Regions from separate parts of the Kitasatospora sp. NA04385 genome, predicted to be linked through region 1. Evidence: riboswitches for the same ligand, from Rfam matches in the RefSeq annotation. Region 1 holds a riboswitch; the other holds the start of a gene.

What was found. A riboswitch is a leader RNA that binds a small molecule or an ion and turns the genes downstream of it on or off. The one in region 1 is predicted to bind glycine.
Region 2: another riboswitch for glycine. It lies ahead of gcvT (glycine cleavage system aminomethyltransferase GcvT); the one in region 1 lies ahead of gcvP (aminomethyl-transferring glycine dehydrogenase).

Annotation. Positions count from the first base shown of each region.
Region 1 is NZ_CP054919.1:1,467,201-1,482,916, reverse strand. Features, by position in the region: gene HUT16_RS06385 (vancomycin high temperature exclusion protein) at 1-329, shown strand, start outside; gene HUT16_RS06380 (DNA polymerase IV) at 365-1,738, shown strand; gene HUT16_RS06375 (MFS transporter) at 1,886-3,355, opposite strand; gene HUT16_RS06370 (PRC and DUF2382 domain-containing protein) at 3,520-4,698, opposite strand; glycine riboswitch at 4,886-4,990, shown strand; gene gcvP (aminomethyl-transferring glycine dehydrogenase) at 5,211-8,081, shown strand; gene HUT16_RS06360 (DUF1844 domain-containing protein) at 8,149-8,529, opposite strand; gene infC (translation initiation factor IF-3) at 8,987-9,709, shown strand; gene rpmI (50S ribosomal protein L35) at 9,844-10,038, shown strand; gene rplT (50S ribosomal protein L20) at 10,143-10,529, shown strand; gene HUT16_RS06340 (RNA methyltransferase) at 10,633-11,502, shown strand; gene HUT16_RS06335 (ATP-binding protein) at 11,548-12,636, shown strand; gene pheS (phenylalanine--tRNA ligase subunit alpha) at 12,764-13,885, shown strand; gene pheT (phenylalanine--tRNA ligase subunit beta) at 13,885-15,716, shown strand, end outside.
Region 2 is NZ_CP054919.1:5,241,811-5,257,526, reverse strand. Features, by position in the region: gene HUT16_RS23515 (hypothetical protein) at 1-526, opposite strand, end outside; gene HUT16_RS23510 (hypothetical protein) at 585-866, opposite strand; gene HUT16_RS23505 (hypothetical protein) at 863-1,171, opposite strand; gene HUT16_RS23500 (hypothetical protein) at 1,211-1,411, opposite strand; gene HUT16_RS23495 (helix-turn-helix transcriptional regulator) at 1,588-2,868, shown strand; gene HUT16_RS23490 (HAD family phosphatase) at 2,854-3,480, opposite strand; gene HUT16_RS23485 (GntR family transcriptional regulator) at 3,708-4,436, shown strand; gene HUT16_RS23480 (ABC transporter ATP-binding protein) at 4,817-5,866, opposite strand; gene HUT16_RS23475 (ABC transporter ATP-binding protein) at 5,895-6,959, opposite strand; gene HUT16_RS23470 (ABC transporter permease) at 6,956-7,954, opposite strand; gene HUT16_RS23465 (ABC transporter substrate-binding protein) at 8,071-9,846, opposite strand; gene HUT16_RS23460 (ABC transporter permease) at 9,875-10,873, opposite strand; gene HUT16_RS23455 (enhanced serine sensitivity protein SseB C-terminal domain-containing protein) at 11,521-12,345, opposite strand; gene HUT16_RS23450 (enhanced serine sensitivity protein SseB) at 12,489-13,256, opposite strand; glycine riboswitch at 13,400-13,502, shown strand; gene gcvT (glycine cleavage system aminomethyltransferase GcvT) at 13,652-14,770, shown strand; gene gcvH (glycine cleavage system protein GcvH) at 14,872-15,246, shown strand; gene glyA (serine hydroxymethyltransferase) at 15,265-15,716, shown strand, end outside.

The DNA of each region.
Region 1 (15,716 bases):
GCGACTACGCGGGCTTCGACACCTGGGACTCGTGCAGCCGGGCGCACCGGCTCTTCGGCGTCGACCGGGCGGTGCTGGTCAGCCAGACCTTCCACGTCCGGCGGGCGCTGGCGCTGTGCGAGGCGGCCGGGATCGACGCGTACGCGGTCGGGGTGGACGAGCTGCACGACACCACCTGGAAGTACGGCGGGGTGCGGGAGATCGGCGGCGCGGTGAAGGCCGCGGCGAACGTGCTGCTGCGGCCGGACCCGACGCTGCTGGGGCCGCGCGAGGACGGGGTGGCGCGGGGGCTCGCGGACGCGGCGGCGCAGGAGGGCGCCGGGGGCTGAGCCGGATTGTCGGTGCCGCGCGGGATGATCGAGCCGTGCGGACCGTGCCGAGCATCATCCACCTCGACATGGACGCCTTCTTCGCCGCGGTGGAGCAGGCGTCCAAGCCGAGCCTGCGCGGCAAGCCCGTCATCGTCGGCGGCCTCGGCGGGCGCGGCGTGGTCTCCACCGCCTCCTACGAGGCCCGGAAGTTCGGCGTCCACTCGGCGATGCCGATGGCGCAGGCCCGCCGGCTGTGCCCGAACGCGGCGTTCCTGACCGGCCGCTTCGACGCGTACCGGGCCAACAGCGAGATCGTCATGGCCCTGCTGCGGGAGCGCTCCCCGCTGGTCGAGCCGCTCAGCCTGGACGAGGCGTTCGTCGACCTGGCGGCCGGGCCGTACGGGCCCGCGCTGGCCGCGGCGGCCACGCCCGCGGCGGGGGCGCAGCTGGTGCTGGCGCTGGCCGAGGACCTGCGGGCCGACATCGTGCAGCACACCGGGCTGACCGCGTCCGTCGGCGCGGCCGGCTCCAAGCTGATGGCCAAGATCGCCTCCGAGCGGGCCAAGCCGGACGGGCTGGTGCTGATCGAGCCCGGCTCCGAGCGGTCGGTGCTCGCCCCGATGCCGGTGCGCGCGCTGCCCGGGATCGGCCCCGCCACCGAACAGGCGCTGCGCCGGGCCGGGTTGACCACGGTGGCGGACCTGGCGGAGGCCGGGTTCGAGGAGCTGGTCGGGCTGCTCGGCAAGGCGCACGGCGCGGGCGTGTTCCAGATGGCGATCGGCTGGGACGAGCGGCCGGTGGTGCCGGACCGGGACGCCAAGTCGGTGTCGGTGGAGGACACCTTCGAGGTCGACCTCGCCGACCGGGACCGCATCCTGCGCGAGATCGAGCAGCTCGCCGCGCGGTGCGTGCGCCGGCTGCGGGCGGCCGGGCGCTCCGGGCGGACGGTGGTGCTGAAGGTCCGCCGCTTCGACTTCTCGACGCTGACCCGCTCCGAGACGCTGCGCGGCCCGACGGACGACGAGGAGGTGGTCGCGGCGACGGCCCGGCGGCTGGCGATGCAGGTCGACGTCACGGGCGGGGTGCGGCTGCTGGGCGTGGGCGTGGCCCAGCTCGCGGACTACACCCAGGAGGACCTGTTCGCCCAACTGGAGCGGGAGGAGCGCGAGTCGGGGACGGCGGCGGTGGCCGAGGAGCTGGTGGCGGAGGAGGTGGAGAGCGACCCGGCGGTCCGCCGGTGGTGGCCCGGGCAGGACGTGACGCACCGTGAGTTCGGGCCCGGCTGGGTGCAGGGCAGCGGGGTCGGCCGGGTCACGGTGCGCTTCGAGACGCCGTACTCGGCGGTCGGGCGGGTGCGGACGTTCGCGGTGGGGGACGGGGAGCTGGAGCCCTCGGGGGCGCTGCCGCTCAGGCCCCCGGCCGGGTGAGCGCGGGGGAGCCGGGCGGGCCGGGTGTACGTGGGAGCGCGGGGGAGCCGGGGAGCGCGGGGGAGGAACGGGAGCACCCCCCGCCGATGCCCTTGGCGGGGGGTGCTGCCGCTGCTCGCGTGTGTCCAGGACGCGAGGGTGACGCCGTCAGGCGTCGGTCTTGGTGAGCGCCGGGGCGGTCTGCTCGGCGGGGGTGGCGGCGGACTTGGCGGTGCGGATGGCGAACGGGACGGCCGCGGCGACCAGGCACATCGCACCGGCCACCCAGAAGGCGTTCTGGTAGGCGTTCTCGGTGGGGAGCTGCACGGGCACCGGCAGCTTGAGGGTGTCGCCGGTCAGGATCGCGCTCATCACGGCGGTGCCGACCGCGCCGCCGACGGTGCGCAGCACGGCGTTCATGCCGTTGGCGATGCCGGACTGCTCGGCCGGGACGGCGCCGTTGATGTAGGCGGGCATCGCGGCGTAGGCGAGGCCGACGCCGAGGCCGAAGACCGCGGAGGAGAAGTAGAGGTCGAACTCGGCGCCGTGGCGCAGCGCCAGGTAGGCCATCGAGACCGCGCCGAGGAAGCCGCCGAGGACCAGCGGGAGGCGGGGGCCGCGGCGGGCGATCAGCAGGGCGCCGAGCGGGGCGGCGACCATCGAGCCGATCGCGGAGGGCAGCAGCATGATGCCGGCGTGCAGGACGGTCGCGGTGAAGCCGTAGTGGGTGAGCTTCTCCGGGGTCTGCGCGAAGTTGCTGATCACCATGAACGAGCCGTACATGCCGAAGCCGATCAGCAGGCCGGAGAGGTTGGTGAAGGCGACGGCGGGGCGGGCCATCATCGACAGGTCGACCAGCGGGTGGGCGACCTTGGACTCGACCAGGAGCCAGAGCAGGGCGACCACGGCGGCGACGGCGAACAGGCCGAGGGTGCGGGTGGACGTCCAGCCCCAGTGGTTGCCCTGGCTGACGGCGATCAGCAGGGCGGAGAGCCAGCCGGCCAGGGTGAGCGCACCGAGTGGGTCGGCGCCGCCCTCCTTCTCGGTGACCGGGTCGGCGGGCACCCGCAGGACCACCAGCGCGACCGCGATCAGGCCGAAGACCAGGCCCATCCAGAAGATCGACTTGTAGCTCCAGTGCTCCAGCAGCAGGCCGGTGGCGACCAGGCCGAGGCCGGAGCCGACGCCCATCGAGGCGGAGATCGCGGCGACGCCGCCGGTGACCTTGTGCCGGGGCAGCTCGTCGCGGACGATGCTGATCGCCAGCGGCAGCACGCCGCCGCCCGCGCCCTGCAGCACCCGGGCCACCACCAGCCAGGTGAAGGAGTGGGTGGCCACCGCGAGGCCGGAGCCGAGCACCAGGCCGGCCAGCGAGACCAGCAGCATGGGCTTGCGTCCGCGCAGGTCGCCGAAGCGGCCCAGCAGCGGGGTGAGGACCGCCGCGGAGAGCAGGTTCGCGGTCATCAGCCAGGTGATGTTGGAGCCCGAGACGTTCAGCTCGCGGGCCAGGCCCGGCAGGATCGGGACGACCGCGGTCTGCACCACGCTGAACGCCAGCATGGCCAGGATCAGGGCGGGCAGGACCCGGGCACTGGTGGGCTGGGCGGCCGTGGGGGTGGGCTGTGGTGCCTCACGCACGGGGGACTCCTCCGTCATGTTGCTTCAGGCAGGCGATAGTGCAGGAACTGAAGCAACGATGTCGGGAGATGCTTCACTCTGTCAAATATCGATTGGTGAAGCTTTGGCAAAGCGCCGGCCCCGGACCGCCTGGGCGGACCGGGGCCGGACGGGCCGACGCGGCGTCAGGAGCGCAGCGGCTCCGGACGGGCGTGCTCCGGGCCGCCGTTCGCGCCCGACTGGGGCTTCGCCGCCGTCGGCGACTGCGGCTGCGCGTTCCACGGCTGGCGCTGCTGCCGCGCCTCGCCGTCCCCGCCGCCGCTGCCGGTGGTCGCGTCGTGCACCTCCACCTGCTCGCGGCGCAGCTCCTCGCGGACCACCTCCTCCTCGGTGTACCGCTCGACCACCAGGCGCACCCGCTCGATCGGCGCCAGGTACTTGCGCACCACCGGGCGCTCCTCGCGCAGGGTGACCTCCTCGACCGCCTCGGCGATCTCCTGCTCGCTCAGCGCCGCCCGCTCCGCGTCCGACACCGGGATGCGCTCCACCCGCACCCGCTCGCGGACCACCGGCACCCGGCGCTCCACCTGCTCGGTGGTCACGTACTTGCGCAGCCGGGTGGTGCCCACCTCGTGCCACTCGGTGCTGATGTCGATCCGCTCCTCGCGGCAGGTGATCTCCACCGGCGCGGTCGGGGCCGCCTGGCCCGGGGCCTGCCGGCCCTGGCTCTGCTGGTCCTGGCCCTGGCCCTGGCCCTGACTCTGTGCCTGCGTCTGGGCCTGGGGCTGCGCCTGGGCGTGCTGCTGGGGCGACGCGGGCCCGGACTTCGCCGCCGTGAAGGCGGCCGGGGCGGCGGCCGCGGCCTCGGCGGTGGGCGCGGGGGCGGGGGTCGGGGCGGGCGCGGGGTAGGGGGAGGAGGCGACGGTGCCGAAGTCGCGGTCCGCCGGGGGCTCCTGGCGTGGGTGCTCCTTCGCTCCCGCCTCGGCGGCCCCGGCCGTTCCGGCCGTTCCGGCCGCCGCCGTCTTCGCCGTCGGGCCCGAGCCGGTGTCGCCGCCGGTGTCCAGCCCGTAGTAGCGGTACAGCTGCAGCTCCTGGGCCGGCGAGAGGTGCTGGCCCACGCCGAAGTCCGGGGACTCCTTGATCAGCGACTTGTCGTACGGGACGCGCAGTTCGTCGCCCGAGAACTCGCTGGTGGTCAGCGGGACGAAGGCGTCCCGGCCGAAGATCCCGGTGCGGACGGCCGCCCACTCCGGTTCGCCGGTGGCGTCGTCCAGGTACACCTCGTCGACCGTGCCGATCTTGTCACCGTTCCGGTCGACCGCCTTGTGTCCGATCAGGTCGCGCGGATCGATATCGGTCTGCACGCTGTCCTCCAGTCCTGCTGCTCCTCAGGGACGTCCGGGCGGCGGCCGGAGGAGCGTGCCGGGCCGCCACTTCACACCAAACGGCACGTAACGGACGGCGGCACTCCGGACACCGCCGTCCGGGGCAGATCACAGGGCCGCACCGGTGATCCGAAGGGCCCGCGCTGGTAACCTCGGAGGCGACCGCCGAGCCCGCTCGGGAGAGTCCCGATCCCGCCGAACGGGGGATGCGGGACGCCGAAGGAGCAACCCCTCCCCGGAATCTCTCAGGCATCCGTACCGAGCGAGAACAGGTCACTCTGGAAAGCAGGGCAGGACCGTCGGCACCGGAGCCGGCCGGCCCCGCCCTCGCCGACGGTGCAAGCCGTCCGGGCCCGTGCGGTCCGGACGTGCGAAGCTCTCAGGTACCGATGACAGAGGGGGAGGCTGACGGGTTCGTACGCCCAGGCGCTCCCACGGCCGCCGACCGCGTGCGTACCACCGCCGGTCCGCGACCAGGAGGCCCGACCCCCATGAACGCCCAGCCGACGCTCAGCGACCTTGAGCAGGCCAGCCCCTTCGAGCACCGCCACATCGGCCCCGACAGCGACGCCCAGCAGAAGATGCTGGCCCAGGTCGGGTACGCCTCCCTGGACGAGCTGTCCGAGGCCGCCGTCCCCGACGCCATCCGCAGCCTCACCGCGCTCGGCCTGCCGGCCGGCCGCAGCGAGGCCCAGGTGCTCGCCGAGCTGCGCGAGCTGGCCGGCCGCAACCAGGTCCTCACCTCGATGATCGGCCTCGGCTACTACGGGACCTTCACCCCGCCGGTGATCCTGCGCAACGTGCTGGAGAACCCGGCCTGGTACACCGCCTACACCCCGTACCAGCCGGAGATCTCGCAGGGCCGGCTGGAGGCGCTGCTCAACTTCCAGACCGTGGTCGCCGACCTGACCGGCCTGGACACCTCCGGCTCCTCGCTGCTCGACGAGGGCACCGCCGCCGCCGAGGCGATGGCCCTGGCCCGGCGCGTCACCAAGAACAAGGCCGGCGTCTTCCTGGTCGACGCGGACACCCTGCCGCAGACCGTCGCCGTGATCGAGACCCGCGCCGAGCCGACCGGCGTCGAGGTCGTCACCGCCGACCTGTCCGCGGGCATCCCCGCCGAGGTCGCCGAGCGCGGCGTCTTCGGCGTGCTGCTCCAGTACCCGGGCGCCTCCGGGGCCGTCCGCGACATCAAGCCGGTCATCGACCGGGCCCACGAGCTCGGCGCGGTCGTCGCGGTCGCCGCCGACCTGCTCGCCCTCACCCTGCTGCGCTCGCCCGGCGAGCTCGGCGCCGACATCGCCTGCGGCACCTCGCAGCGCTTCGGCGTCCCGATGGGCTTCGGCGGCCCGCACGCCGGTTACCTGGCCGTGCGCGCCGAGTACGCCCGCAACCTGCCCGGCCGCCTGGTCGGCGTCTCCGTCGACGCCGACGGCAACCGCGCCTACCGGCTGGCCCTGCAGACCCGCGAGCAGCACATCCGCCGCGAGAAGGCCACCTCCAACATCTGCACCGCCCAGGTGCTGCTCGCCGTGATGGCCTCGATGTACGCCGTCTACCACGGCCCCGACGGCCTGGCCGACATCGCCCGCCGCACCCACCGCTACGCCGCCGCGCTCGCCGCCGGCCTGCGCGCGGGCGGCGTCGAGCTCGCCCACGAGGCCTTCTTCGACACCGTGACCGCCGTCGTCCCGGGCCGGGCCGACGCGGTCGTCGCCGCGGCGCTGGCCGGCGGCGTCAACGTGCACCGGGTCGACGGCGACCGGGTCTCGGTGTCCTGCGACGAGACCACCACCCGCGAGCACCTGGCGGCCGTGTTCGCCGCGTTCGGCGTCCCCGCGGAGATCGCCGAGGACGCGGACGCGCTGCCCGCCGGGCTGCTGCGCGAGGACGAGTACCTCACCCACCCGGTCTTCCACAGCCACCGCTCCGAGACCGCCATGCTGCGCTACCTGCGCCGGCTCTCCGACCGCGACTACGCGCTCGACCGCGGCATGATCCCGCTGGGCTCGTGCACCATGAAGCTCAACGCGACCACCGAGATGGAGCCGGTCACCTGGCCCGAGTTCGGGCAGCTGCACCCGTTCGCTCCGGTCGACCAGGCAGCGGGCTACCTGACCCTGATCCGCGGGCTGGAGCAGCAGCTGGTCGAGGTCACCGGCTACGACGCGGTGTCGATCCAGCCGAACGCGGGCTCGCAGGGCGAGCTGGCGGGCCTGCTCGCGGTGCGGGCGTACCACCGGGCGAACGGCGACACCCAGCGCGACGTCTGCCTGATCCCCTCCTCCGCGCACGGCACCAACGCGGCCTCGGCGGCGATGGCCGGCATGCGGGTCGTCGTGGTCAAGACGCTCACCGACGGCGACGTGGACGTCGAGGACCTCAAGGCCAAGATCGAGCAGCACCGCGAGCAGCTCTCCGTGCTGATGGTCACCTACCCCTCCACCCACGGCGTGTTCGAGACCGAGATCACCCGGATCTGCGCGCTCGTCCACGAGGCCGGCGGCCAGGTGTACGTCGACGGCGCCAACCTGAACGCGCTGGTCGGCCTGGCCAAGCCCGGCAAGTTCGGCGCGGACGTCTCGCACCTGAACCTGCACAAGACCTTCTGCATCCCGCACGGCGGCGGCGGCCCCGGCGTCGGCCCGGTCGCGGTGCGCGCGCACCTCGCGCCGTACCTGCCCAACCACCCGCTGCAGGCCGAGGCGGGCCCCGCGACCGGGGTCGGGCCGATCTCGGCCGCGCCCTGGGGCTCGGCGGCGATCCTGCCGATCTCCTGGTCGTACGTCCGCCTGATGGGCGGCGAGGGCCTCAAGCGCGCCACCCAGGTGGCCGTGCTCAACGCCAACTACATCGCCAAGCGGCTCGCCCCGCACTACCCCGTGCTCTACACCGGCCCCGGCGGGCTGGTCGCGCACGAGTGCATCATCGACCTGCGGCCGCTCAGCAAGGAGACCGGCGTCAGCGTCGACGACATCGCCAAGCGGCTCATCGACTACGGCTTCCACGCGCCGACCATGTCGTTCCCGGTCGCCGGGACGCTGATGATCGAGCCGACCGAGTCCGAGGACCTGCACGAGATCGACCGGTTCTGCGAGGCGATGATCGCCATCCGCGGCGAGATCGAGAAGGTCGGCGCGGGCGAGTGGGCGGCGGACGACAACCCGCTGCGCAACGCCCCGCACACCGCGTCGATGCTGGCCGGCGAGTGGGCGCACCCGTACACCCGCGAGGAGGCGGTCTTCCCGGCGGGCGTCAACCCGGCGGACAAGTACTGGCCGGCGGTGCGGCGGATCGACGGCGCGTACGGCGACCGGAACCTGGTGTGCTCGTGCCCGCCGCTGGAGGAGTACGACGCGTAGCGCACGACGGGAGCGGCCCGCCGGAAGGAGTCCTCCTTCCGGCGGGCCGCTCCCGTCGTGCGGGGGGTCAGGAGTACACGGGGCCGGTGAACTTCTCGCCGGGGCCGGAGCCGGGGGCGTCGGGGACGAGGGAGGCCTCGCGGAAGGCGAGCTGGAGGGAGCGCAGGCCGTCGCGGAGGGGGGCGGCGTGGAAGTTGGAGATCTCGGGGGCTCCGGCGGTGACCAGGCCGGCCAGGGCGGTGATGAGCTTGCGGGCCTCGTCGAGGTCCTTGTCGGCCTCGCCGCCCTCGGCCAGGCCGCACTTGACGGCGGCGGCGCTCATCAGGTGGACGGCGACGGTGGTGATCACCTCGACGGCGGGGACCTCGGCGATGTCGCGGGTCAGGTCGTCGAAGCCGAGGGCCTGCTCGGACTCGGACTCGTGCGCGTGGTCGGGCTGGCTGGTCAAGGTGTCACTCCGAGGGGTGCTGGTGCGAAAGCGCAGTACGGAGGGAGCGTACAAGGCGGGCGGCGGAGGGTCGGAATACCGGTCGGTGCCGGAACGCTGGTATGATTCGAGACTGACCGGCCAGGCGGCTGCCCAAGGCTGCCCGGCCAGCAAGTGGAGGCTCCACTCCAGGAGGCCCGAGAGGGCAACCGCGAAAGTCTCCCACCTGATCGGCCGAAGGGCCGACGGGTCCGGTCCGCCACGAGCGCCCGCGAGGGACTTGTTCGTCGGCAGTGGTGCCCGTCAGGGCGTCCCGGAACGTGTGGAGCCCCGCCTGTACCGTGCGGGGCTTTTTTCGTGCGCTCGGTGCCCTCGACGGGCAGCGGAGCATGAATGAAGCCCCGCCCAGTGGTCGAAACCACTACGTGCGACCGCCGCCCGACGGCCGCATCGGAAAAGGTGCAACCGAGGAGGCCCCATCAGCACCGAGCCCCGCATCAACGACCGGATTCGCGTCCCCGAGGTGCGACTCGTCGGTCCCAGCGGCGAGCAGGTCGGCATCGTCCCGCTCGCGAAGGCGCTGGAGCTTGCCCAGGAGTACGACCTGGATCTGGTCGAGGTCGCCGCCACGGCGCGCCCGCCGGTGTGCAAGCTCATGGACTACGGCAAGTTCAAGTACGAGTCGGCCATGAAGGCCCGTGAGGCGCGCAAGAACCAGGCGCACACGGTCATCAAGGAGATGAAGCTCCGGCCGAAGATCGACCCGCACGACTATGACACCAAGAAGGGTCACGTCGTCCGGTTCCTCAAGCAGGGTGACAAGGTCAAGATCACGATCATGTTCCGCGGTCGTGAGCAGTCCCGCCCCGAGCTGGGCTTCCGACTGCTGCAGCGGCTCGCGGACGACGTCCAGGACCTGGGCTTCGTGGAGTCCGCTCCGAAGCAGGACGGCCGAAACATGATCATGGTTCTCGGCCCGCACAAGAAGAAGACCGAGGCCATGGCCGAGGCCCGCGCCGCCGCCGACGCCCGCAAGGCGGAGCGGCTGGGCCGCGGACCGGCCGCCGACCAGGCGGACGACGCCGACGACGTCGACGGTGTCGAGGACGAGGTGGCCGAGGTCGAGGAGACCGAGGCCGACGACGTCGCCACCGAGGCGGCCGAGGTCGAGCAGCCCGCCGAGGCCGCCCAGGACGCCTGAGCCCCAGGGCTCGGGTGACCGGGAGGCCGAGGCACCCGGTTCCGGGGCGTCCCGCCCCGGAGACGAGATCCATCCAGTTCCGGCCCGCGCCGCACGGTGCGGGCCGGAACGGACCGACGAGGAGAAACGGCGACATGCCGAAGCAGAAGACGCACAGCGGCGCCAGCAAGCGCTTCAAGATCACTGGCTCCGGGAAGGTGCTGCGCGAGCGTGCCGGCCGTCGCCACCTGCTCGAGCACAAGCCCTCGACGCTGACCCGCAAGCTGGCCGGCAACGCCGAGATGGCCCCGGGCGACGCGAAGAAGATCAAGAAGCTTCTCGGCAAGTGATCGCCCGCCCGCGGCCGCGCCGCGGGCACCAGCTGATCCTTCCCGACCGAATCGAATAACGGACCGCCGGCACGACCCGAGGTCCGGAACCAAGGAGTAATGAAGTGGCACGCGTCAAGCGGGCAGTGAACGCCCACAAGAAGCGCCGGGTCATCCTCGAGCGGGCCTCCGGCTACCGCGGTCAGCGCTCGCGCCTGTACCGCAAGGCCAAGGAGCAGGTCACCCACTCGCTCGTCTACAACTTCAACGACCGCAAGAAGCGCAAGGGCGACTTCCGCCAGCTCTGGATCCAGCGCATCAACGCCGCTGCCCGTGCCAACGGCATCACCTACAACCGCTTCGTCCAGGGCCTCAAGGCCGCGGGCGTCGAGATCGACCGCAAGATGCTGGCCGACCTCGCGGTGAACGACTCCGTGGCGTTCCACGCCCTGGTCGAGGTCGCCCAGAAGGCGCTCCCGGCGGACGTCAACGCCCCCAAGGTCGCCGCCTGATCCAGGCCGTCGCCCTGAGAGCGTTCCCCGGACCCGCAGGCCGCCCGGCCTGCGGGTCCGTCGCGTACCGCGCCCCTGCCCTTCCGTGACGAAGATCGTGAGCATGAGCACCGAGACCCCCCTGCTGACCTCCCTGCGCTCCCCGCGCGTCGTCGCCGCCCGCCGCCTGGCCAAGCGCAACCAGCGCGGCAAGGAGCGGCGCTTCCTGGCCGAGGGCCCGCAGGCCGTGCGGGAGGCGGTGGCGTTCGGGCGGCTGCCGGACGGCGAGCACGCCGTGGTCGAGGTGTACGTGACGCCGGAGGCCGCCGGGCGGCACGCCGGGATCGTGGCCGCCGCGCGGGAGGCCGGGCTGCCGGTGCTGGGCGCCACCGAGGAGGTCGTCGCCGACATCTGCGACACCGTCACCCCGCAGGGCATCGTGGCGCTGTGCCGGTTCATCGACACCCCGTTCGACCAGGTGCTGGCGGCCCGGCCGAAGCTGGTCGCGGTGCTCGCGCACGTCCGCGACCCCGGGAACGCGGGCACCGTGCTGCGCACCGCCGACGCGGCCGGGGCGGACGCGGTGGTGCTGACCGACGCCTCGGTGGACCCGTACAACCCGAAGGCGGTGCGGGCGTCCGTCGGCAGCCTGTTCCACCTGCCGGTGGCGACCGGGGTGCCGGTCGAGGAGGCGGTGGCGCGGCTGCGGGAGGCCGGGGTGCGGGTGCTGGCCGCGGACGGGGCCGGGCAGCGCGACCTCGACCAGGAGCTGGACGAGGGCACCCTGCAGGGCCCGTGCGCCTGGGTGTTCGGCAACGAGGCCTGGGGCCTGCCGGAGGAGACCCGCGCACTGGCGGACGAGGTGGTGCGGGTGCCCATCCACGGGCACGCGGAGAGCCTGAACCTCGCGACGGCGGCCGCCGTGTGCCTGTACGCCTCCGCGCGCGCCCAGCGCTCCCACGGCGGGTGTCGCGCCGAGGCCCGCTCGCGCTAGGGTCGGTTCCTGGGCCTGCGAGGGGGCGGGCGGGGGAGGACACCCATGGGCGGCGTCAACTGGGCACCGGTCGAACCTGACGACCTGCCGGACGGACTGGTGGTCGCGGACGGGCAGGGCCGGGTGGTGGTCTTCAACCGGGCCGCGGAACGGATCACCGGGCGCTCCGCGCACTACGCGATCGGCGTCGAGCTGGAACGGGCGCTGCCGCTGGAGGACCTGGACGGCCGCCGCTGGTGGCGGCTGACCGACCCGTACGGCGGGCTCGCGGTGCGCACCGGGCAGCCCGAGCGGAACCTGCTGCTGGACGGGCGCGAGGTGCTGGTCTGCGCCAGGTACGTGCGCGACGCGCCCGGCGGGCCGGTGCGGCAGGTGGTGGTGACGCTGCGCGGCACCGAGGCGCGGCGGCGCACCGAGCGCTCGCACGCCGAGCTGATCGCCACCGTCGCGCACGAGCTGCGCTCCCCGCTGACCAGCGTCAAGGGCTTCACGGCGACGCTGCTGGCCAAGTGGGAGCGGTTCAACGACGGCCAGAAGCGGGTGATGCTGGAGACCGTCGACGCGGACGCCGACCGGGTGGTGCGGCTGATCGCCGAACTGCTGGACATCTCCCGGATCGACGCGGGCCGGCTGGAGATCCGCCGGCAGCGGATCGACCTGGCGGCGGCGGTGCACCGGCACGTGGCCGGGAAGGTCGCGGCCGGCATCCCCGCCGAGCGCTTCGACATCCGGGTGGCCGGGCCGCCGGCCGAGCAGTGGGGCGACCCGGACAAGATCGACCAGGTGCTGGGGAACCTGCTGGAGAACGCGGTCCGGCACGGCGAGGGCACCGTGACCATCGAGGTCGGCCCGGCCGAGGAGCTGGTGGAGGTGCCGGGCACCGAGCCGCGGGTGGTCCAGGGCACCGCGGTCACCGTCAGCGACCAGGGCGCGGGCATCCCCGAGGAGGCGATGCCGCGGGTGTTCACCCGGTTCTGGCGGGGCTCCAAGCGGGGCGGCACCGGCCTGGGCCTGTACATCGTCAAGGGCATCGTGGAGGCGCACGGCGGGGTGGTCCGGATCAGCCGGGCCGACGGCGGCGGCGCCAGGTTCCGGTTCGTGCTGCCCGCGGGCGTCCCCGACTTCATGCTCTGACCCGGCCCGCGGCGCGGTCCGCCGCCGTGGGGGGTCGCGGCCTGCGACTACACTCGACCCTTGGCGTTCCTGGACGCCCGGCGACGCAGCAGACCTGATCACGAGCAGGAGCACGGGAAAGATAGAGATGTCGGCACCCAACAAGTCGTACGACCCGGTCGAGGTCGAGGCCCTCAAGCCCGAGGTGGTGGAACAGGCCCGGGACGAGGCGATCGCCGCCTTCGCCGCCGCCGCCGACCTCGACGAGCTCAAGCAGGCGAAGGTCGCGCACACCGGCGACCGCTCCCCGCTGTCGCTCGCCAACCGCGAGATCGGAGCCCTGCCCCCGCAGGCCAAGGCCGCCGCGGGCAAGCTGATCGGCCAGGCCCGCGGAGCCGTCAACAAGGCCCTGGCCGAGCGCCAGGTCGAGCTGGAGGCGGAGCGCGACGCCCGGGTGCTGGTCGAGGAGGCGGTGGACGTCACCCTGCCGTACGGCCGGGTGCCGCGCGGCGCCCGGCACCCGCTGACCACGCTCGCCGAGCGCATCGAGGACACCTTCGTCGCGATGGGCTACCAGGTGGCGTCCGGCCCCGAGGTCGAGGCGGAGTGGCTGAACTTCGACGCCCTCAACCTGCACGCCGACCACCCGGCCCGCTCGATGCAGGACACCTTCTTCGTCGAGGCCCCCGACGGCACCGCCGACTCCGGCATGGTGCTGCGCACCCAGACCTCCCCGGTGCAGATCCGCGCGATGCTGGCCGGCGAGCCGCCGCTGTACGCGGTCAGCCCCGGCCGGGTCTACCGCACCGACGAGCTGGACGCCACGCACACCCCGGTGTTCCGCCAGGTCGAGGCGATCGCGGTGGACGAGGGCCTCACCTTCGGCCACCTCAAGGGCACCATCGAGGTGCTGGTGGAGAAGCTGATCGGCGGCGGCCTCGAACTGCGCTGGCGGCCCTCGTACTTCCCGTTCACCGAGCCCAGCGCCGAGATCGACCTGCAGTGCTTCGTGTGCCGCGGCGCCTCGGTGGGCAACCCCGACCGCCCGTGCCGCACCTGCTCCTCGGAGGGCTGGATCGAGCTGGGCGGCTGCGGCGTGGTCAACCCGCGGGTGCTGGTCGCCGCGGGCATCGACCCGAGCCGCTACAGCGGATTCGCCTTCGGCCTGGGCCTGGAGCGGATCCTGATGAACCGTCACAACGTCGCCGACATGCGCGACATGGTCGAGGGTGACGTCCGCTTCACCCTCCCGTTCGGGATGGAGATCTGATGCGCGTCCCGCTTTCCTGGCTGCGCGAGTACGTCGACCTGCCGGCGGGCGAGACCGGCCGCGACGTCGCGGCCCGGCTGGTCCGCGCGGGTCTCGAGGTGGAGACGGTCGAGCAGCTCGGCACCGACATCAAGGGCCCGCTGGTCGTCGGCGAGGTGCTCTCGATCGAGGAGCTGACCGGCTTCAAGAAGCCGATCCGGCACTGCTTCCTGAACGTCGGCAACGCCAACGGCACCGGCGAGCCGCAGGAGATCGTCTGCGGCGCCACCAACTTCCAGGTCGGCGACAAGGTCGTGGTGATCCTGCCCGGCGGCGTGCTGCCCGGCCCGTTCCCGATCTCCGCCCGGCAGACCTACGGCCACACCTCGGCCGGCATGATCTGCTCCGCCCGCGAGCTGGGCATGGGCGACGACCACAACGGCATCATCGTGCTGCCGCCCGAGTTCGAGGCCGGCACCGACGCCCTGGAACTGCTCCAGCTGGTCGACGAGGTGCTCGACATCGCGGTCACCCCCGACCGCGGCTACTGCCTGTCGATGCGCGGCGTGGCCCGCGAGGCCGCCGCCGCGTACGGCCTGCCGCTGGCCGACCCGGCGCTGCTGGACGTGCCGCCGGCCAACGCCTACGGCCACCCGGTGAAGGTCGCCGACCCGGTCGGCTGCGACCGCTTCGTGGCGCGCACCGTCACCGGCGTCGACCCGGGCGCGAAGTCGCCGATCTGGCTGCAGCGCCGCCTGCAGAAGGCCGGCATCCGCCCGATCTCGCTGGCCGTCGACATCACCAACTACGTGATGCTGGAGGTCGGCCAGCCGCTGCACGCCTACGACCGGAACAGGCTGGACGGGCCGTTCCAGGTCCGCCGGGCGGCGGCGGGCGAGGAGCTCACCACGCTGGACGGCGTCAAGCGCAAGCTGTCCGCCGAGGACCTGCTGATCTGCGACGACTCCGGCCCGATCGGCCTGGCCGGCGTCATGGGCGGCGCCACCACCGAGATCCTCGACCCGGTCGTCGACGCCGAGACCGGCCTGGTCACCGGCACCACCGACATCGTCATCGAGGCCGCGCACTTCGAGCCGGTCGCCATCGCCCGCGCCGCCAAGCGCCACAAGCTGCCCTCCGAGGCGTCCAAGCGCTTCGAGCGCGGCGTCGACCCGGAGGCCGCCCGGGCCGCCGCGCAGCGCGCCGTCGACCTGCTGGTGCTGATCGCCGGGGGCACCGCCGAGGCCGGTGTCACCGACATCGCCGCCCCGCACCCGGTGCGCACCATCCCGATCGACGCCGACCTGCCCGACCGGGTGGCCGGCGCCGAGTACGGCCGCGAGACGGTCACCCGCCGCCTGCAGGAGGTCGGCTGCGCGGTCGTCGGCACCGACGTCCTGGAGGTCACCCCGCCGTCCTGGCGGCCCGACCTGACCGACCCGTACGACCTCGCCGAGGAGGTCATCCGGCTGGAGGGCTACGACAACGTCCCGGCCCGGATGCCGGTCACCCCGCCCGGGCGCGGCCTGTCCGAGGCGCAGCGCTTCCACCGGCGGGTCGGCGTGGCGCTGGCCGGCGCGGGCTACGTGGAGATCAACGCGTACCCGTTCGTCGGCGAGGCCTCCTTCGACGGCCTCGGGCTGGACGCGGACGACGCCCGCCGGCGCACCGTCAAGCTGGTCAACCCGCTGAACGACGCCGAGCCGGCGCTGCGCACCACCCTGCTGCCGGGCCTGCTGGGCGCGCTGCGGCGCAACGTGGGGCGCGGCAACACCGACCTGGCGCTGTTCGAGACCGGCACGGTGTTCCTGCCCAAGGCCGAGCCGAAGGTCGCGCCGCGGCTGCCGGTGGA
Region 2 (15,716 bases), 3.8 Mb from region 1:
GCTCCAGCCACAGCCGGTCGGCCAGCTGCCGGGCCTGCTCCTTGCCGACCGGCCGGTGCTCCCCGTCCACCAGGTACTCCTCGGCGACCTCGGCCGCCTGCGCCAGCGTCGCGTACCCGCCCACCAGCAGCAGCCGCACCTCGGCCGTCAGGCTCTGCTCGTCCTCCTCCGACAGCTCCAGCGGCGCGGGCTCCGGATCGGGCCCGAAGTCGATCCGCTCCCACTCCTCCCCCGCCGCCCAGTCCGCGTCCTGCCGGGCCCACCCCGCCAGCAGTTCGACCACCCGCTCCGGCTCGGCCACCCGCGCCCCGAAGTGCCGCGACTGCGCACCGTCCCGGTACTCGACCGTCCAGGCCCCGTCCTCCGGACAGGTCTGCACATAGGTGTCCGGCAGGTCGGGCACCCGCTGCACCACCAGGAAGGCCCCCGGCCACTGCGCCATGTCCCCCACCAGATCGGCGAGTTCGTCCTCCGTGACCCGCACCCGCACGACGTCGTCCTGGTCCCTGACCGCGATCTCCAGCATGCCGCCCACCCTGCCACCCACCACCGTCACTCCCCCGCCCGGGAAACCGGGCCAAGCCCTAACCGCTCAGCGCGGGCGGGTCGCGGCGGACTTCGCTCCAGACGGTTTCGCGGGCGGTGCCGCCGTTGCGGGAGGGCGGCGAGTAACGGTGACCCCACCGGTCGCCCAGGGCGAGGGCGTCCAGGACGGCCCGGTGGTCGTCGGTGCCGTGCGGGCGGAGGTCGTCGAGTTCGATCCGGTAGCGTCCGTCGGGGGTGACGGTCAGCCGGGCCTCCCCACCACCGGTCCTGGCGAGCTGTTCGGCGATCTCCCAGGCGCGTTGCCGCAGCGCGTCGCTCACGAGACACCGTCCAGCACGGAGGCCTGGAAAGGAACGGGCAACTCGCCACGCAAACAGGCAAGTTCGACCAGCGATTCGGCGAGCTTCTGCACCCAGGGCAGTCCGACACACCCCAGTGCGACCGCCCCGAACTCCGGCAGCACGTCGTCCCGGTAGACGGGCGACAGCCCCGCCGGCGGGTCCAACCTCGCCGCCTGGAAAGCCCGTTCCAGCAGATCGGCGGCCCGCTCGGCTTCGGTGAACCTGCCGCGCAGGAACCGGTGGAGGACGTCGCCCTCCTCCACCGGCTGTCCGGTGTACAGCACTTGCTTCCCTCCGTTGGTGCTCGGTGTCGTGGAATGCGTTCAGGCCACTTCGGTGACGGCGCAACGCGGGCAGGCGCAGGCCGGCCAGGTCAGCGCCGGAACCAGCGGTGGGATCTCCTCTTCGTCCGAGAAGCAGGAGGAGACCTCCACCCGGCTCCCGTCGGACCGCACCCGGTAGACCCGGATCGTCAACTTGGCCTTCTGGTCCGGTTTTCCCGGCAACGGGTGGTGTGTCGTCATGGCTGGTGCTCCGTGGTGCGGGCTTGTCGTACGCACTGGGCATGTGGGCTCAGGCCGACGAGTTCCGGTCTTCGGGTGGCTTCGATCTGTGCCGAAACAAGCACACAGGGCAATCGGCCGGGAGACAATGGATCAGGGCGATCCAAGAGCGATCCCATTCTCGAGGTGCACCTTTGATGCCTGATCAGCTGCGTGACGATTTACGAGCAGCCCGTCGGGCATCAGGTATGTCGTGGGCGGACTTCGCCCACGCGGCCGGCTTCGGCGAGGCGTACCTGCGCAACGTGGAGAACGGCAACCGGCGGGTGACGGACCAGGTCGCCGAGGCTTACGACCGGGTCCTGCAAGCCGGGGGCAGGTTCACCCGTGAAGCAGCCGCAGGCGGGGGACCGGCAGCCGTTCCGTGGAGCCAGGACGGAGCGGCCCTGACCGTCCTGACCAACCTGGCCGGTGGGAGACAAGTGGACCGCCGCGACTTCATCTCAGCCGGAATCGCCCTGTCCGTGTCCGCGACCAACTGGGGAACGGCCATCCGTGGCCGCGCGTCGAGTTCCGAAGGAACAGTGGACGGCCCATCGCTGCTCCTGGGGCTGGAGAGCCGTCTCGAACACCTTCGCAGGGTGGACGACGGACTCGGCAGCGGCGAGGTGTTCCACGCCGCACGCAGCGACCTGTCCCTGGCGGTGACAGCGATCAAGTCCGGCCGCTTCACCGGCACGCTCCTGGACCGCCTGTACGCAACGGCAGCCGAAGCATCCCGCCAGGTCGCCTGGGCGGCGTTCGACCAGGGCCGTCCCGGGGTCGCGCAGTCCTACTTCGACGCGTCACTGCGGGCGTCGGCCGAGTGCGGGGACGTGATCGGCGGCGCCTACGCCCTCTCCTTCGCCGCGATCCAGTGCTACTCCACCCCCGGCCAGGCCCGGCGCGCCGTCGACATCCTCGACACCGCCCGAGCCCGGGTCCGCGGCCGGTGCACCCCGCGGATGGAAGCGATGCTGGCCTCCCGCACCGCCCGCTCGCTGTCCAAGACCGGAGACGCGGCAGGGGCCGCACACTGGCTCCACCTCGCCCGAACCGCTCTGGACAAGGGAGTTCACGACGACGACCCCGCCGTCCTCTACTGGGTCACCGAAGGCGAGATCGAGATGATCGCGGGCTCCTCCGCCCTCGAGCTCGGTGACACCCGGGAGGCCCTGCGTCGGTTCAGCACCGGCATGACCATCTACCGGGGTGACGAGGAGTACCCCCGAACGCACGCCATCTACCTCGCCCGCGCCGCCGAGGCCCATCTCGCCGACCACGATCTCGATGCCGCGATCGCCACCGCCCGGCACGCCGCCAAGTGCCTCGGCGGTGTCGACTCCGCCCGCTCGGCCTCCCAGCTCAAGGGACTGCGCGAGAAACTCGCCCCGCACGGCCGCTACCGGCCGGTCGCGGAGTTCCTAGCAGGCGGGTAGCCCCAGCAGTTCACGCAGTTGCCGGGCCACCACCTGCTCGTCCAGTCCGAGCAGTGCGGTGAATCCGAGCTCGGCCGCAGCCTCGACGTTCGTCTCGCTGTCGTCCACGAACAAGCACTCCGCGGCCTCCAGGCCCAGACGGCCCAGCACCACCTGGAACAGGGCCGCGTCCGGTTTGCGCAGGCCGTGGTCGGCGGACAGCACCACGGCGTCGAAGGTGCCGTTCAAGTCGAAGCCCGCGTAGGGGTCGTAGGGCTGTCGGCCGAGGGAGTTCGACAGCACGGCCGTCCTGATGCCTGCCGACCGCGCCTGCCGGACGACCTCCAGCACCGGGTGGGCCGGGAAGGCGTCGTGCAGGTACCGGCCCAGCAGACCGTCCGGCCGCACGCCCATCAGGGCGGCGAAGCCGGTGTTCCAGTCCTCCTGGGTGATCTCGCCGAGTTCGAGCCGGCGGAACAGCTCCTGCCCCCGGGGGTCGGCCCACGCCGTCAGGAACGTCCCCGGCCTGATCCCCTCCCGGGCCTCGAACCACTGGATCACCTCGACCATGTTGGCCGTGAGCACACCGAAGAAGTCGAAGACCGCACCACGAAGAACCCGCCCGCCAGTCATCCCCACAGCGTACGAGCCCGGGCCGGGTCCGGGAGCGTGAAATCCCACGTTCGTCCGGAGTCCCCGTGAACATGCTCAAGAAGCCTGCGGGCGCCTCGTGCTCGCGAACCCTTCGGAGCTGCCGCCACGATCGAAGCCGAATGCGCCTCCAAGTTCTCCTCCACCGGTTTCGAGTGAACTAGCCTTCTTTGGAGGGTACTTACCCCCACGTGCGATGGTGAGGACTCATGCCCAGCAGGACTCCGAAAACCTGGTCCGTCATCGCGGACCACTACCGGCAGCGCATCCTGTCGGGCGAGCTCGAACCCGGCTCCAAGCTCCCCGGCAACAAGGAGATCGCCGGCCGCTGGAACGTCGCGGTCGCGACGGTGAGCCGCTCGCTCCAGCACCTCCAGGTGGAGGGCTACCTCCGGACGTCCCCGCGCGGGACCTTCGTCGCGGACGACCCCCGGGTGACGGCCAGCAGCCGTGACCGGCTGGAGCGGGTCCAGCGCGCGCGGTCCAGCCTGATGGACGGCGAGACCAGCCGCGTGACGGCCGCCGGTCTCGTCGTCCCCCCGCTCTACGTGGCCGACCTGTTCGACCTCGAACACGGGGCGCAGCTGGTCCGGCGCGAGTACATCGCGGGCCGGGGCAAGTCGCGGACCCTCTTCGCGGTGTCGTGGTACCCGGCCCACTTCGCCGCGCTGGTGCCGGACCTGCTCAACACGGCCCCCGGGCGCAACGACGGCATCACCGCCAAGGTCCTCGAAGCCACCGGGCGGACCATCACGGCGGCGCGCGACGACATGCACGCCCGGGAGGCCGACCAGCGCGAGGCGTCGGCGCTGGCGGTGCCCGTCGGCAGCCCGATCCTCGCCCTCGTGCACCGCTGGTCGGACGAGGAGGGCCTGATCGAGTACACGGAGTCCTGCCTCCCCGCCCGGTTCACGATCGGCTACGAGTACACGCCCTGACGCTCCCGCAGCACCGCACGAAGGAGCCGGCGGTGCGGGCAGGGGCCGGGCATCGGCGCGCAGGAGTGGGCGGCGGCGGTCGTCGCCGACCCGGGTCTGGCGCTGTTCGTTCCCGAAGGCGGCTGGCCCGGGGAGCCGCAGTGGATCGCCGAGCCGGCGGTGCGGCCGGAGTCCGGAGGGGCGCTGCACTGGCAGGACGGACGGGTCTCGGCCAAGCACCCGAGCGATGAGCTGCTCGCCGGGATGTGCCGGGTGGCGCGGGTGCTGGGCGCCCGGGTGCAGGGCGACGACGGCCCGGCCCGGTGCACGAACGGCCGGGTCCGCCCGGGGGAGCGTCGGCTCCTCCGGGCGGACCTCGTGGCGGGCCCCGGGCAGGGGCGCTACTCGCCCGCGTTCTCCGGGAAGTGGCACGCCACCTGGTGTCCGGTGCCGGTGGTGGCGAGCGGCGGTTCCTGGCTCGCGCAGACCTCCTGCGCCTTCCAGCAGCGGGTGCGGAAGCGGCAGCCGGACGGCGGGTTGAGCGGGGAGGGCACGTCGCCGGTGAGCAGGATGCGCTCGCGGCGCTCCTTGCGGCGCGGGTCCGGCACCGGCACCGCGGACATCAGGGCGTTGGTGTAGGGGTGCATCGGCCGGGCGTACAGCGCGTCCCGGTCGGCGATCTCGACCACCTTGCCGAGGTACATCACGGCGACCCGGTCGGAGACGTGCCGGACCACCGAGAGGTCGTGCGCGATGATCAGGTAGGTGAGGCCGAGTTCCCGCTGGAGGTCGTCCAGCAGGTTGACCACCTGGGCCTGGATGGAGACGTCCAGCGCGGAGACCGGCTCGTCGGCCACGATCATCTTGGGGCGCAGCGCCAGGGCGCGGGCGATGCCGATGCGCTGGCGCTGGCCGCCGGAGAACTCGTGCGGGTAGCGGTTGTAGTGCTCGGGGCTGAGCCCGCAGAGTTCCAGCAGGTCCTGGACGGCCCGCTTGACGCCGTGCTCGGTGGCCACCTTCTGGAGCCGGAAGGGCGCGCCGACGATGGTGCCGATGGTGTGCCGGGGGTTCAGCGAGGAGTACGGGTCCTGGAAGATCATCTGGATGTCGCGCCGGAACGGCCGCATCGCCGCGACGCCCAGGTGGGTGATGTCGGTGCCCTCGAACTCGACGGTGCCGCCGGTGGGTTCGTCGAGCCGGGTGACCAGGCGCCCCATGGTGGACTTGCCGCAGCCGGACTCGCCGACCACGCCGAGCGTCTCGCCGGCGTTGACCGCGAAGTCGATGCCGTCGACCGCCCGCACCGCGCCGACCTGGCGCTTCAGCAGTCCCTTGGTGACCGGGAAGTGCCGGGTCAGTCCGGTGACCCTCAGCAGGGGTTCGCGGTCGGGCCCGGGCGCCTGGGCGGGCACCTTCGCGAGCTGCGGCACCGCCGCCTGACTGTCCGTCATCGCTGCTCTCCAAATGGGTGGTACGTGCTCACAGCCGGGGCGCGATCTCTTCGGTGAAGATCCGGTGGCGTTCGGCGATCGGCAGGTGGCAGGCGGCGTGGTGCCGGGGCGTGGCCTCGGCGAGCACGGGCACCTCGCTGGTGGAGCGGCCGCCGGTGAGCTCGGCGTACGGGCAGCGCGGGTGGAACGCGCAGCCGGACGGCACGTTGATCAGGCTCGGCGGGGTGCCCTTGACCGGGGTCAGCCGGTCCTGGAGCTCCCGGTCGAGGCGGGGCATCGAGCCGAGCAGGCCCCAGGTGTAGGGGTGCTCGGGGGATTCGAAGACGGCGGCGGCGGGGCCGCGCTCGACCGGCTTGCCGCCGTACATCACCAGGATGTCGTCGGCGAGTTCGGCGACCACGCCCAGGTCGTGGGTGATGATGACGACCGCCGAGCCGAACTCCTTCTGCAGGTCCCGGATCAGGTCGAGGATCTGCGCCTGGACGGTGACGTCGAGCGCGGTGGTCGGCTCGTCGGCGATCAGCAGCGCGGGGTCGTTGACCAGCGCCATCGCGATCATCGCGCGCTGGCGCATGCCGCCGGAAAACTCGTGCGGGTAGTTGTCGACCCGCCGGTCGGGCTGCGGGATGCCGACCCGGTCGAGCATCTCGATCGCCCGGGTGCGGGCCTGCTTCTTGGAGGTGCCGGGGTGGTGGGCCCGGTAGCCCTCGACGATCTGGGCGCCGACCGTGAAGTAGGGGTGCATCGCGGTCAGCGGGTCCTGGAAGATCATCGCCATCTTCTGGCCGCGGAGCCTGCGCACCCGCTCGGGGCCGGCCGTGATCAGCTCCTCGCCGTCGAGCCAGATCTCGCCGCTGATCCGCGGGGCGCCGCGCTTGGTGCCGGTGCGGTGCAGGCCCATGATCGACAGCGAGGTGACGGACTTCCCGGAGCCGGACTCGCCGACGATGCCGAGCGTCTTCCCGCGTTCGAGGTCGAAGCTGAGCCCGTTGACGGACTTGACCAGCCCGTCGTCGGTGGGGAAGTGCACCTTCAGGTCGCGGACGGACAGGAAGCTCTTGTCTGCCAGGTCGGGCTGGTCGGTGTTGCTCATGTCAGCCTCACCCGGGGGTCGACGACGGCGTACAGCAGGTCAACCACGAGGTTGGCCATGATGATGAAGAAGGCGGCGAACAGGGTCACGCCCATGATCACCGGGAGGTCGCTGGACTGGATCGAGGTGACCGCCTCGTAGCCGAGTCCGCGCAGGTTGAAGGTCTTCTCGGTGAGCACGGCGCCGCCGAGCAGGGCGCCGAGGTCCATGCCGAAGATGGTCAGGATCGGGGTCATCGTGGAGCGCAGGGCGTGCTTGCCGATGACCACCGGCTCCTTGAGGCCCTTGGCCCGGGCGGTGCGGATGTAGTCCTCGCCGAGGACTTCCAGCAGGGTGGCCCGGCTGAGCCGGGCGTACGTCGCGGCGAACAGGAAGGCCAGGGTGACCCAGGGCAGCACCAGCCCCTGGAACCAGGAGACCGGATCGTCCGTGAAGTCGGTGTAGTTGTTGGGGAACCAGCCGAGCTGGTTGACGAAGACCGCGAGCGCGACCAGGCCGGTGAAGTACATCGGCAGCGAGACGCCGGCCAGCGCGACGGTCATGGTGATGCGGTCCAGGGCGGTGCCGCGGCGCAGCGCGGAGATGACGCCGGTGGCGGTGCCGAACACCAGCCAGAGCACGGAGGCGCCGATGGCCAGCGAGACGTCCACGCCGACCCGGTTGAGCAGCAGCGGCCAGACCGCCTGCTCGGTCTTGAACGAGTAGCCCAGGCAGGGGGCCGCGCAGTGGGTCATGTCGACGCCGGCGTTGTAGTCGCGGCCGGCGAACACCCCGCGCAGGAAGAGCCAGAACTGTTCGATGATCGACTTGTCGAGGCCCATCTTGTGGCGGATGCCCTCGATCGCCGCCTTGTCCGCGATCTTGCCCACGTAGAGCATCGCGGGGTCGGTCCCGGTCAGTTTCGGCACCATGAAGAAGATGCCGAAGGTCACCGCGGCGACCACCAACAGCATGAAGACGACGTTGATCAGCCGCCTGAAGAGATACACGAGCACTGCGGTCGGCCCTGCCGCGGGCCGGCCGGGCGCCCCGGTGGGGGTGCCGCGGCCGGCCCGGGCAGGGCCTTCACCTGCCCTTCGGACTAGCGGTGCGAACTAAGGGGCGGGCCAGGTCACTTGCCGTCGGAGACGCCGAGCGCCTGGAAGTCCACCTCGCCGAAGGCGTCGGTGATGTAGACGTTGGTCAGGCGCGGGTTGCGCCAGTTCAGGGCCTTGTCGGCGACGATCGGCAGGTAGTAGGCGCCGTCGACGACCTTGTGGTTGATCTTCTTGTAGAGGTCGGCGGCCTTGGCCGGGTCGGCCTCCTGGGCGGCCTGGTCGAACCAGCCGTTGATCTCCGGGTCGTTGATCTCGGAGTAGTTGTTGTTGCCGTTCTGGGTGATGAAGCGGCCGTCGACCAGCGGCTGGAGGAAGCCGGAGCCGGTCGGGTAGTCGGCGCCCCAGCCCATCACGATCAGGCCGTAGCCCTTGGTCTTGACCACGTCGGGCGAGCCGATGACCGAGGAGATCAGCTTGCCGTCGTACTGGTCGACGGTGACGGTGATGCCGACCGCCTTGAGCGCGTTCTGCAGCGCCACCGCGGAGTTGACCTCCTTGGCCTTGTTGCCGCGGACCGCGATGGTGGTGCTGAAGCCGTCCGGCTTGCCGCAGGCGGCCAGCTCCTCCTTGGCCTTGGCCACGTTCGGCTTGCCCTTGGTCAGGCCGAACGGGTCGTAGTCGTCGGAGCCGAGGATGTTCGGGGGCAGCATCGAGCCGTACACCGAGCCGGAGACCGAGCCGCCGCGGGAGGTCTGCAGGGCGGTGGTGTCGGCCGCGTACAGCACCGCGTTGCGGCAGTGCACGTTGTCGAACGGGGCGACCGACGGCGCGATCGAGACGTACCGGATGAAGCCGTTGTACGGGTCGTCGGTGTTGGCCTTGAGCGCCTGGTCCTGGAGCACCTTGACCTGGGCGGCCTGCGACAGGCCGGTCTGGGCCCAGTCGAGGTCGATGGTGTTGGCCAGCAGGCGGGAGTCCATGTCGTCGGCGTTGGTGGTGATGGTCAGCTTGACGACGTCCGGCAGCGCCTTGCGGAACGGGTCCGAGGCCGGGTCCCAGTTCTCGTTGCGGACCAGCTCGTAGCCCTTGCCCGGCTCGACCGACTTGAACTTGTACGGGCCGGAGGAGACCGGCTTGCTGCCGTAGGTGGCGCCGGTGTCCAGCTTCTGCGGGACGGGGGCGGCGGAGCCCATGGCCAGCAGGTACGGGAAGGTCGAGTTCGGCTTGGCCAGGGTGAAGACGATGGTGGTGTCGTCCGGGGTCTGCACCGACTTGAGGCCGAGCTTGTTCGGGTCGCTGTCGGTGTAGGGGCCCTTGTAGTCCTGGCCCTGGTCCAGCTCGTTGATCAGGTAGGTCGGACCGCCCGAGACGACGTCCTGGGCGAAGATCCGCTCGATGCCGTACTTGATGTCCTTGGAGGTGATGACCGAGCCGTCCTCGAACTTCAGGCCGGGCTTCAGCTTGAAGGTGTAGGTCTTCCCGTCCGCGGAGACCTCCGGCTTGGCGGTGGCCAGGTCGGGGACCAGCTCCAGGCCTTCCTTGCCCGGCTTGCCGTCGTAGGCCAGCAGGGTGCGGGTGTAGAAGCGCTCGTAGTTCCACACCGAGGCGTAGTACGCGCGACCGGGGTCGAGCGAGTCGACGTCGGTGCTGCTCCACAGGTTGAGGGTGCCGCCCTTCTTGTCGGACGGGTTCACCACCTTCTCGGCCGCGGCGTTGAAGCCGGCCGCACCGCCCTTCGTGGCACCGGCCTTGTCGCCCCCCGAGCCGCCCTTGGACCCGCCGCAGGCCGCGGTGGTGAGGGCGAGGGCGGCCACCAGGGCGGCCGCGGCGAGCGTCCTGTTTCGCTTCATGGGTTGGAGAACCTCCAGAGTTGCGGGCTCAGTTGCCCTTGGGGTCGAGAGCGTCACGCAGGCCGTCACCGAAGAGGTTGAAGGCGAGCACGGTGATGAAGATGGCGAGACCGGGGATCACCATGTAGGTGGGATCCGCCTGGTAGATCCCGACCGCGTCCGAGAGCATCTGCCCCCAGGACGGGGTGGGCGGCCGGACGCCGGCCCCGAGGAAGCTGAGTGCCGCCTCGTTCAGGATGTTGGTGGGGATGATCAGGGTCGCGTAGACCAGGATCGGCGCCACCAGGTTGGGCAGGAGCTCGCGGAACAGGATGTGGGCGCGGCCCGCGCCGAGGCTGCGGGCGGCGTCCACGAACTCGCGTTCGCGCAGGGACATCGCCTGGCCGCGGACGATGCGCCCGATGTAGGGCCAGCCGAAGAAGCCGATGACCACCGCCAGGATGGCGACCCGGAGCCACTTGTCGGAGAGCCCGAAGGCGGCGTTCGGCATCACCGAGATCAGCGCCATGCTGAACAGCAGCTGCGGGAAGGCCAGCAGGACCTCCATGATCCGGCTGATCACCGAGTCGACCCAGCCGCCGAAGTAGCCCGCCATGACGCCCATCACGACGCCGATGCAGACCGACAGCACGGCCGCGCCGAGCGCCACCAGCAGCGAGATCTGCGCGCCGTAGAGGATCCGGGAGAACACGTCGCGGCCGAAGACCGGGTCGAGCCCGAGCAGGAAGTCGCCGCTGATGCCGCCGAACGCGCCCTTGGGCAGGCCCAGGTCGGGGTTCATCTGGTCCGGGTGCGGCTCGCCGACCGGGTGCCCGAACAGTGCGGTGAGCACCGGGGCGAAGACCGCCGCCAGCACCAGCAGGACCACGACGGCGCCGCCGGCCAGCGCGACCTTGTCGCGCTTGAGCCTGCTCCAGGCGATGCGCCCCGGCGAGCGGCCCTCGATCTGCTTGGCCGGAGCCGGAGTTGACGCAGCGTCGGGCTGCTCGCCGGCCGCCGGGCCGGAGGTGTCGATGGGTGTGGTCATGAGTCGTTCCGTCCCCCTCGCCGGCGGTGGCCGGTCTACGGAGTCGCGTGCGGTGCGGATGGTGCTGGGGCAGGTGCGGTGGTGTCGGCGTGCCGTGCTGCTGCGGGTGTGCGGGTTGCCCCGGACACCGCCGAGCCGTGGTGGGCGGGCGGTGGCGCGTACGGAGCGGTGGTGCGAAGTGCGGTGCGTGCGGTGCGAGTCGGTCTCGGTGCAGGCAGTGCGGTGGTGCTGACGACACGAGCGGGTGGAGCCGGGGACAGCAGGCTGGCCGGATGCCGCACGGAACGGTGTGCCGTGCGGTTCGGGTGCCGGCGGTGGCGCGCTCTCCTTCGGCCGAAGGCGCCGCGCTCCGCATTGCGCAGCACTCTCCGTCATGGGGAGCGCCGGGCGGAAGACCTCGATCGCGAAGGATGCCTAACTGTGATCTGTCAGCATGCAAGATCGCCCAGGTCGCATATCGCTCTTCACACAGCTGTTACGTGTCCGTCAAGAGGAACACTGACGACACCCCGCCACTGGCGGGAAAACGCCAGGTGGCACCTGGGGTTTCGCGCGTAGATCATGAGTCGGCAAAAGCTGGCAAAAAACCCCCGCCGACCGGGGGAAAGATCGGAGCGGGGGTTTTCGGACAGCGCGTCAGGGTAGGGTCAACCGCCCGGACGACCCGGCCACTGGGGCTGTCCCCAGCCCTGGGCGGGCCCGGACGGCGGTTGCGCTGCGTGACCGAAGCCGGTCGGGTGGCCCTGCGGGGCGCCGTGCCGGTCGAAGAACGGGCGGGCGTTGGCCCACATCCACATCGCCACCGGGTCGAACTCGTCGGCCATCATCACGGTGGACACCCCGGGCCCCTCGGGCGCCTGCGCGGCCGCCCGCTGCACCAGCGCCCGGGCCGCCTCGACGGACGGCGGCGAGGCGTCGTACAGGTCCAGCCCGATCGCCAGGTACGCCTCGCCCAGCACCGGCTGCACCCAGGCCCGCCGCAGCGAGCGCAGCGGCCGCACCTCGCCGGCCTGCTGCTCCAGCACGGCGAAGAACGGCGAGGCCGGGGCCGGGGGTTCGGAGATCCGCAGCGGGCCGGCCGGCAGCCGGTCCAGGCCGAGCGCGATCCGCCTCAGGTCGGCCCAGGGCACCCCGACGCCGCCGCCGGGGCGGTGCGGGTCGAGCCACAGGCCCCAGCGCGAGCGGTACAGCGCGGCGGCGATCTCCGGCCCGGAGACCACCTCGTGGGCCCGCGTCCAGCCGCTGGCCGCCAGTTGGGCCGGGGAGGTCGCGCAGGGCGCGTAGCCGTGCCCGCCGACGTCCATGTTCCCGTACTGGGCGTCCGGGCTGCCGGGGCTGCCGTGCCACAGCAGCATCCAGACCTGCCCGCCGGCCAGGGCGCGCAACAGGCCCTCGTACGCCTCCCAGCGCTCCGGTGCGACCGCTGCGAGGGCGCGCTCGACCGCCCCCGGGTCGCCGGCTGCTCCCGTCACGTCGCCGCCCCACTCTCTCGTCCGCTCGCCACCGCGCTCCGGTGTGCCGGGGCAACCCTATGGGGAGCACCCGACGGTCGTCATGCCGCCGTACCGTGCGCGGCCGGCCGGGGCCGGGCGGGCCGTCCGGCGGGGAGCCGCCGTCAGGGGCGCACGTAGAACGGCTGTACCCGCCCCAGCAGCCAGTCCACCACCGGATCGGCGACCAGGTCGAGCAGCACCAGGTGGACGCCCCAGCTCGGCGGCGCGGTTCCGAGCGCCCGGCCCAGCGCGGTGTTGACCTCGGCCGGGTCGGCGGGGGCCGCCGGGTCCAGCTGCACGCCGACGTACAGCAGGGTCGGCTCGCCCTCCACCCGGGCCAGCGCCCGACGGGCCGTCAGCACGCCCGGCAGCGCCACCAGTTCGCCGGTCGCGGCGGCCAGGAAGGCGAACGGCTCCTGGTGCGGCTCGGGCTCCTTGAGCGCCACCCGGGCACCCTCGGTCACCCCCTGCGCCTCCCACTCCTCGCCGCGCGGCCCGCGCCGCAGCTCGCCCACGCCCTCCGGCGGCACCGGGATGCCCACCGGCGCCTCCGGGTTGACCGCGATGCCGATGCCCAGCGGCAGCCCGCGGGCGAACTCCCACATCGGGGCGATCGCGAACGGGATGCCCGGGCAGTGCTGGAGGTACTGCTCCTGCGAGGAGTACACCGGCACGTACGGCGCGCCGGCCAGCTCCAGCGTCGGCAGGTCCAGCGCCTCGGCGTCCGGCGCGGTGCCGGACGGCAGCGGGATCCACACCTGGCTGCGGGCCAGCACCTCGATCACCCGGGGGGTCGCCCCCGGGTCGCCGAGCGCGGCCGTCAGCACCCGCTCCAGTTCGTTGGCCGGCCAGGCCCCGCCCTCCGGAACCCCACCCAGCGGGAACCCCATGTCGCCCCTCCACGTCAGCAGTTGCGATCAGGTTAGCGGCGCGCGGGGGCGCCCCGGTGCGCCGGTGGCCGGGCCCCTCTCCCGCGGGCGGCCCGGGCGTGCCATGATGGGCCCGCTCGAAGTCAAACTTCATACCGGCCGCTCGAACCCGCGCGGGAGAGCCGGAACGGCCCACTGGGCCGCGACCGGCGCCGAAGGAGCAAGTCCTCCCCGGAATCTCTCAGGCACCCCTACCGCCCGGGCGAGGCAGATCTGGAAAGTGGACACGGCCGCGCCGTGCGCCCACCCACGGTGCAAGCCGCCATCCTGTTGGAAGGCGGTGAAGCTCTCAGGTTCGACGACAGATGGGGAGATTCGCCCCAGCCTGCCCGTTTCCAGATCCCGGGAGTCCCGTCGTGTCCCTCCGCCTGACCGCGCTCGACGCGCTGCACCGTTCGCTCGGCGCCACCATGACCGACTTCGCGGGCTGGGACATGCCGCTGCGCTACGGCAGCGAGCGCGAGGAGCACCTCGCCGTCCGCACCCGGGCCGGCCTGTTCGACCTCTCGCACATGGGCGAGATCACCGTCTCCGGCCCGCAGGCCGGCGAGCTGCTCGACCACGCGCTGGTCGGCTTCATCTCGGCGCTGGGCGTGCTGCGCGCCCGCTACACCATGATCTGCCGCGAGGACGGCGGCATCCTGGACGACCTGATCGTCTACCGCACCGCCGAGGACGAGTACCTGGTGGTCGCCAACGCCTCCAACGCCCAGGTGGTGCTGGACGCGCTGACCGAGCGCGCGGCCGGCTTCGACGCCGTGGTCCGCGACGACCGGGACGCCTACGCGCTGCTCGCCGTCCAGGGCCCGGAGGCGGGCGGCATCCTGGCGAAGCTGACCGACGCCGACCTGCCCGGCCTCAAGTACTACGCCCTGCTGCCCGCCACCGTGGCCGACCGCGAGGTCTGGCTGGCCCGCACCGGCTACACCGGCGAGGACGGCTTCGAGGTGTTCTGCGCCCCCGCCGACGCCGAGCACCTGTGGACCGCGCTGACCGGGGCCGGCACCGCCGAGGGCCTGGTCCCGTGCGGCCTGTCCTGCCGCGACACGCTGCGCCTGGAGGCCGGCATGCCGCTGTACGGGCACGAGCTGTCCACCGACCTGACCCCGTTCGACGCGGGCCTGGGCCGGGTGGTGCGCTTCGACAAGACCACCAACGACGGCGCCTTCGTCGGCCGCAAGGCCCTGGAGGAGGCCGCCGCCGCGGCCGAATCCAACCCGCCGCGCAAGCTGGTCGGCCTGGTCTCCGAGGGCAAGCGCGTCCCGCGCGCCGAGTACTCCGTGGTGGACGCCGCGGGCGCCGTGATCGGCCGGATCACCTCCGGCGCGCCGTCCCCGACGCTGGGCCGGCCGATCGCCATCGCGTACGTGGACGCCGCGCACGCCGAGCCCGGCACCGCCGTCGCGGTGGACGTGCGCGGCAAGGCCGAGCCGGTCGAGGTCGTCGCGCTGCCGTTCTACAAGCGCGCCCGCTGACCGCCGCTCCCCCTCGGTTCCCTCCCGAACGGTCCTCCTCCGGTTCGTCCGCCCAGCGGACGGCCGCGCCCTCCCCTCCCGCGATCCTGGAGAATGACGCCATGAGCAACCCCACGCACCTGCAGTACACCAAGGAGCACGAGTGGCTGACCGCCGCCGTGGACGGGGTGTCGACGGTCGGCATCACCGCGCACGCGGCCGACGCCCTCGGCGACATCGTCTACGTCCAGCTCCCGGCGGTGGGTGACACCGTCACCGCGGGTGAGACCTGTGGCGAGCTTGAGTCCACCAAGTCGGTCAGCGACCTCTTCTCCCCCGCCACCGGCGAGGTCACCGAGGTCAACCAGGCGGTCATCGACGAGCCGGCCCTGGTCAACTCGGAGCCCTTCGAGGGCGGTTGGCTGTTCAAGGTCCGGGTCGAGGCGACCGACGAGCTGCTCGACGCCGACGGCTACACCGCCTTCACCGGCGCCTGACCGGGAGACCTTTTACTCATGACGGTTCTCAACCAGTCCCTGCACGCGCTCGACCCGGAGATCGCCGCCGCGGTCGACGCCGAGCTGCACCGCCAGCAGACCACCCTGGAAATGATCGCCTCCGAGAACTTCGCCCCGGTGGCGGTCATGGAGGCCCAGGGCTCGGTGCTCACCAACAAGTACGCCGAGGGCTACCCCGGCCGCCGCTACTACGGCGGCTGCGAGCACGTCGACGTGGTCGAGCAGATCGCCATCGACCGGATCAAGGAGCTGTTCGGCGCCGAGCACGCCAACGTGCAGCCGCACTCCGGCGCGCAGGCGAACGCCGCGGCGATGTTCGCGCTGATCCAGCCGGGCGACACCATCCTGGGCCTGAACCTGGCCCACGGCGGCCACCTGACCCACGGCATGAAGATCAACTTCTCCGGCAAGCTCTACAACGTGGTCGCCTACCACGTGGACGAGAAGTC